One region of the Pseudoalteromonas sp. NSLLW218 genome, then DNA from elsewhere that is predicted to be linked to it. Evidence: predicted binding sites of a transcription regulator. Region 1 holds the regulator's gene; each other region holds the start of a gene.
The links. Region 1 encodes sigma-54, which starts transcription at its own class of promoters, with help from an activator protein. Its sites were predicted from a motif close to GTTGGCACGNNNNTNGNNT; they were not measured.

Region 2: flgJ (flagellar assembly peptidoglycan hydrolase FlgJ) is a predicted target of sigma-54. The motif match lies at 859-877, and genes of this name have one in related genera.
Region 3: fliS (flagellar export chaperone FliS) is a predicted target of sigma-54. The motif match lies at 934-952, and genes of this name have one in related genera.

The regions. Positions count from the first base shown of each region.
Region 1 covers NZ_JADYWO010000001.1:275,422-277,629, forward strand. The annotation lists gene ptsN (PTS IIA-like nitrogen regulatory protein PtsN) at 1-74, opposite strand, end outside; gene hpf (ribosome hibernation promoting factor) at 79-366, opposite strand; gene I6E80_RS01190 (RNA polymerase factor sigma-54) at 393-1,892, opposite strand; gene lptB (LPS export ABC transporter ATP-binding protein) at 1,962-2,208, opposite strand, start outside.
Region 2 covers NZ_JADYWO010000007.1:305,498-307,705, forward strand. The annotation lists gene flgJ (flagellar assembly peptidoglycan hydrolase FlgJ) at 1-822, opposite strand, end outside; gene I6E80_RS13095 (flagellar basal body P-ring protein FlgI) at 989-2,083, opposite strand; gene flgH (flagellar basal body L-ring protein FlgH) at 2,095-2,208, opposite strand, start outside.
Region 3 covers NZ_JADYWO010000007.1:293,240-295,447, forward strand. The annotation lists gene I6E80_RS13040 (sigma-54-dependent Fis family transcriptional regulator) at 1-627, opposite strand, end outside; gene fliS (flagellar export chaperone FliS) at 1,038-1,439, shown strand; gene I6E80_RS13050 (hypothetical protein) at 1,448-1,759, shown strand; gene fliD (flagellar filament capping protein FliD) at 1,906-2,208, opposite strand, start outside.

The DNA of each region.
Region 1 (2,208 bases):
AAAATCCTTTTTTTGCTATTAAAAAGGACCGCAGCTTTGCTGCAGTCCTGGCATATAAGTGAGCTTAATTTCATCATATTAGTGTCGAGCAAGCTTCTCTTTGTGTTTAATCACTTGTCGATCGAGCTTGTCGATCAACGAGTCAATGGCGGCATACATATCTTGATGTTCCGTAGATGCAAATAGCTCAGCACCACTTACATGTATTGTGGCTTCTGCTTTTTGATTTAATTTTTCTACATCGAGAATGACATGAACATTATTAATATGATCAGAGTGTCTTTCTAGCTTCGCAAATTTGGTATTAATATAGTCTCTTAGTGAATCGGTTAATTCTACGTGACGACCAGTTAAGTTTAGTTGCATAAGCATTACCCTCTTTTTTTTGCGTCTTAGATCAAGCTTTTACGTTGATTTGACGGTGGAATAGCCAGAGATTCGCGGTATTTTGCGATTGTACGTCTTGCTACTTTAATTCCTTGCTCAGCCAATATATCCGCTATTTTACTATCACTCAATGGTTTTGCTGAGTTTTCTGCAGCGATTAATTTGCGGATAAGTGCACGAATTGCTGTAGATGAACATTCACCACCGTTTTCGGTGCTTACATGGCTTGAGAAAAAGTATTTAAGCTCAAATATACCACGGGGTGTATGCATATACTTTTGAGTTGTTACGCGCGAAATTGTTGATTCGTGCATTTCTACCATTTCAGCAACATCATTTAAAACCATCGGTTTCATTGCTTCAGGGCCGTGTTCAAAAAAGCCTTGTTGTTGCTTAACAATACAATTAGTTACTTTTAATAGCGTGTCGTTTCTACTTTCTAAGCTTTTAATAAACCATTTAGCTTCTTGTAAATGCGAGCGAATAAACTGGCTGTCACCACTGGATTTTACAGTGCGAGACATTGCAGCGTATTGGCTATTAACACGAATTTTAGGCATGCTATCTGGGTTTAACTCAACAACCCAGCGGCCTTTAATTTTTTTAACTGACACGTCTGGAATAACATACTCAGATTCTTCTCTTACAATAGTATCTGCTGGCTTAGGACTAAGAGTATGGATTAATGTCATTACTTCTTTAAGCTCTTCTTCTTTGAGCTTGGTTTTCTTCATTAATGTACGATAGTCACGAGCAGCTAATAAATCAATATGCTCGGTTAAAATCATTTTTGTTTCATTAATGTAAGGTGTTTCTTTATCAAACTGGTTAAGCTGAATACACAAACACTCTTGTAAACTACGTGCAGCAATACCAACAGGATCAAACAGTTGGATGCGCTTTAATACAGCTTCAATTTCATCAAGTTCGACTTCGTTATCATCTTCGTTTTCTTGATTAAAGCTTTCTAAAATCTCTTCGCAGCTTAGTGTTAAAATACCTGAATCATCAACTGCTTCTACGATGGCAATAGCAATAGCTTCGTCTGTAGGGCTAAATGGCGTTAATTGTAACTGCCACATTAAATACTCATGGAGCGTCTCTGTAGAGGCACCTTGATAAATTGATTCATCTTCAGGCATTGGACCCGATGATGCTGCAGGAGCGGCACTCATGTACTCATCCCAGCTAACATCCATAGCCATGTCGTCACTTAGCGTGTCTTTCGCAAGTGCTTCACCACTATCTTGTTCGTATTCGCTTGGAGCATCATCGGCAGATGCGCTAACAGTTATGTCATCGGTATCAGCTTTTTGCTCGTTTTTGCCAGCAGCATCTTCTGAGTAGTCTTGTTCTTCAACCTCTAATAGCGGGTTGCTGTCGAGAGCTTCTTGTATTTCTTGCTGGAGATCCAATGTACTGAGTTGCAACAAACGAATAGCTTGTTGCAGCTGTGGAGTCATTGTAAGTTGCTGGCCCATGCGCAGCTGTAGTGATTGCCTCATGTATCTCTAACAATCCTTTTATGTTGTTATAATTAATACTAGCAGATGCTTAAAGACATGGCGTAAATGTTACAGCCTAAATTGCTCGCCTAAGTAAACATCGCGTACTGTTTTATCATTTAATACGTGTTCTGGAGTACCTGATGCAATCAGCTCCCCATGAGAAACAATGTAGGCTTTTTCACAAACATCAAGGGTTTCTCTTACGTTATGGTCGGTAATTAATACTCCAATCCCACGATTTTTAAGATGTTCTATTATTTTCTTTATATCTAATACTGAAATTGGATCAACACCAGCGAACGGTTCATCCAGT
Region 2 (2,208 bases), on a different contig from region 1:
GAAGTCGTTCACGCTATCTTTAATTGAATCGTAGGCTCTAAAGCTGGCTTGTTTTTTAACGGGTGTACCTTGCTCAAACTCAAGCGTTACTTTGCTTGCTTTATCGCCTTCCCAGCTTTTATCTGACTTAATATTAAATAAGTTATTTGAGCTGCCACCGTCACTTTTATTAATAATGTGTTTACCCCAACCGGTTTCAAGTGCCGCTTGTGCAACCATTACCGCAGGATTTAAACCAATTTTTTGCGCTGCAGTTTTAGCGTGTTCCCATACTGAACTTACAAACTCTTCTGCATTTTTAAATGTTGGGCTATCGGTTTTAGACCCTGCAGTATCGACTTTAGGCTCAGCAATATCGGCTTTAGTGTTATTAACGATAAGATCGGATTGCTTATTTTTTTGCTCATAAGGAAGAGCAGATCCCACTTGTGTATCGCTAAAGATATCGTTGGTTGTTCTAAGCACCGAGCCTGGCATAAAGTTTTTAGACTCAGGCGATAACTGCTGAACAATTAAATCGGCAAGGCCTAACGAGCCATTTGAAGAAAGCTCTGTTGAAAGTTGCTGGTCGTGCATTTCTTCAAAAAACTTTACGCCACTTGAATTAAATGGGCTGTCTTTGTCTTCAAATGCTTCGTTAGCTTTGCGCATTCCTTTGAGCAACATTTGCGTAAAAATAGCTTCAAATTGTGCGGCCGCTTTTTTGAGCGCAGCTTTAGAGGCATCAGTTGATGCATCGCCACTGGTTAAGGCTTCTTTACGAAGTGAATCTAAGTTGCCTAAATCAAAAAAGTTTTGTTTATCGAGGTGATTAGTTTCCATCGGCTTTTTGACACAAAATGAATAATGCAGTTAAAAATGCAAAAATTGAGCCACTACCGATAAAACGAGGGAGATAAAAATAATAAACTTAGGTTGCTGTAAATAAAAAGCCCTAATTTCAAAAATATAGGGCTCAAGTAGTATGTTATTTATTGGCTTGGGTTATTTATATAACAACCAACTGTCCGTTAATTGCGCCAGCTTCTTTTAGTGCTTCTAAAATAGCCATTAAGTCGCCAGGCGCTGCGCCTACTTCGTTAATTGCGCGAACTAAATCGTCAAGGCTTACACCTGGATTAAATACAAAGGCGCGCGAGTCATCTTGATTTACATCAATAATGCTCTGCTGCGTGACAACAGTATCACCGTTTGCTAGCGGGTTTGGTTGTGACACGTTTTGTTGTTCTGCAATTGTTACTGTTAAGCCACCGTGAGTTATAGCGGCAGGCTGAAGCTTAACGTTTTTACCAATGACAATTGTACCAGTGCGCGAGTTAACTATAATTTTAGCGGCCATATCAGCTGGCTTAAATTCTAAGTTTTCGAGTGTCGATAAGTACGATACACGTTGGGATGCATCGCGTGGAGCTATAACACGAATAGAAACAGAATCAATTGCCTGTGCGCTATTTGGGCCAACTAAGTCATTAATTGTTTTTTCTAGGCGTTTTGCCGTTGTAAAGTCTGGGCGGTTTAAATTAAAAGTAATGTAATCGCCTTGCATAAATGGGCTTTCCACGGCGCGCTCAACTGTAGCGCCATTTGGTATACGACCAACTGTAGGGGTGTTAATTACAACTCTACTACCATCAAGGCCTTGTGCGCCTAAGCCACCGACAATTAAACTACCTTGTGCAATTGCGTACACGTTACCGTCTACACCTTTTAAAAAAGTTTGTAGTAAAGTACCGCCACGTAAGCTGCCTGCACTACCAATAGAAGAAACCGTAATATCGATTGCTTGCCCAGGCTTTCTAAATGCAGGTAGTTCTGCATGCACCGCCACAGCGGCAACATTTTTAATTTTAGGACTTTGAGTTGAAGGTAGCGTAATACCAAAGCTGTTCAACATGCCTCTAAAACTTTGTTGTGTATATGAGTTTTGCTCGCCAGTGCCCGGTAAACCAACCACTAAGCCATAACCAACTAGCTGGTTAGAGCGTACGCCTTCAACCATAGACACATCTTTTATGCGCTCAGCACTGGCAGTAAAATGCCAACCTAATAACACAACTAAACATAAAGCTTTAAGGCTATTCATGTTGTTACCCTCTAAAATGGAAACAGCGAACTGCTAAAGAAACGTGTAAGCCAACCAGGACTTTGCGCTTCTTGCGTTTGCCCTTTACCTGAGTATTGAATACGTGCATTAGCAATACGGTTTGA
Region 3 (2,208 bases), on a different contig from region 1:
AGCACCAGTAAACGCGCCTTTTTCGTGGCCAAATAGTTCACTTTCGAGCAGCTCTGCCGGAATAGCACCACAGTTAACAGGTACAAACGGTCCATTAATACGCTTTGAAAGCAAGTGTACATTACGGGCAACCACTTCTTTACCTGTGCCTGATTCGCCTAAAATTAAAACATTAGCGTCGGTTTTTGCCACTTGTTCAATTAAAAAGCGAACATCTTTTACGGCCTCTGTTTCACCAACTAGCCCGTCAAAGGTTTTATGCGGTTTAGTATGCTTATGCTCATTAGGCAGCATACGCTGATACTGCTGGCAATCGTGAAGTAACTGAGTGGTTACTTCGTGATTAAACGGCTCGCAAATAAGCCCCACTACATTAGCTATACTTAATAGTGGTTTTAGCGTTTCGCCAATTAATAAAAACGGTAGGGTTGGATAGCGTTTAATTAAGCTTTCGTGGTCAAGTGATTGCAACGCGCCTAAAATAATCATGCATTCTTGCTGCTGATATTTTTTGCATTCTTGTTCAAAGCAGTCTTCGCTTAATAGTTGGACAGCTTCACCAATAAAGCCAAGTGAAGCATTTAATCCTATTGCGCGGTTGTTATTATTATCTAAAATCAAGATCATATTTAGCGAGCCGTACTTTCACTAATTTGTATAATTAGTTAAATTGTAAGCCAGTTCAGCATGGATGCAAGTGATAGCGGCAGTTTTTTGACATAAACGCCAAAAAACAGACGGGCTAGTTAAGTTAACCATACTTAATAGTTAATCATTAAGTATGGGTTATAGTTTTAACTTATTTATTACCTAGCTATAACTTAGCTCTAAAAATTAATTTACTCGGCTATAAAAATGCTATTGTTAGTAAATAAACTCAATTATAAATTTAAGTTGAAGTTACAAATGCCGATACATAAATAAGTGAAAATGCTTGGCATTAATATTGCTTTGTTCTTATAAAAGTATAAAAGCTTTATTGATTTTTTATATTAGCTTTCACATAATTTTATCGTTTTAAATTTTAGGATTTTCCCATGGCTCATGTCTCAGTAAAAAAATACGGCCAAGTTCGTGCCAGTAGTATTGCCGAAATGGCTCCTTACGAACAAATAAACCTTATATTCAGTAATATTATCGGTCGCTTAGCAGCAACAAAAGGGTTTATTGAGCGCAAAGAAATAGCAAAAAAAGGTGAAAATATTTCAGCCTGTGTTTTATTATTTGGTGCACTGCAAGACGCACTTAATTTAGACGTAGAGCAAGACCCTAGTATTTCTAATAATTTATTGGCGCTTTACGATTACTGCCAACGCCGTTTAACGCAAGCTAACTTACACAACGATATTGAAGCAATTGTGGAAGTATCAAGTATTGTTAAAGAAATTAAAGAAGGCTGGGATAACATTCCGCTAGATCAACGCAGCCCTGCGGTTTAATTTTAAGTATGGACTCGCCAACATCTTCAGAGCAACTAACAAACTGCTCTGAGCTCATACAAACGTTGCTTAGTAAAATAGAAGTGTTAGTAAATGAAAATAACGCAGACGAAGCTCAGCCTTTTTTAGACACTTTAAATACTAATATAAAGCAATGGTGCGAAAGCAGCAAAGCTCCAAGCGCAGAGCAATTAGAATTAATTCAGCTTCGTATAAATACTATTTTAGTTAAAGCGAATAGTGCAAAAAACGAATCATCCAAAGCTATTATTAAACATAAAAAGTCTGGTAAGGCGATTAAGGCTTATAAAGCCACCTAGTAAGTAGGTTTGATTAATAACCTTTATTCTTACTAAATACATAGCTATAGCTTACTATTTGAATCAAAGAGCAGTACACAATAAAAAACCGCTAGATTTAAACTTAGCGGTTTTTTTATTGACTCGTAATACTTTTAACCCAGTTATTAATTTGATTGCCTAACTACGCCTGGCATGTTCTCTAACTGAGCTTGAACATAACTACTGGTGTTATTAAGGCTCGCGACTAGTAAATCCATCGCATTATATTGAGCATATAGTCGAGAAGATAGAGACTCCATTTTACTAGTAAGGCTCAAACGCTGATCATCTAAATCATCTAGTTGATTCGTTTTACTGTCGATTCGGTTTTGGATAATACCGTCGGAGTCTGTATAAAAGCTCATTAGCTCATCAAATGACTCTGCAAACCCACTATCATCACCCACAAAAAATTGCTGCACTAAATC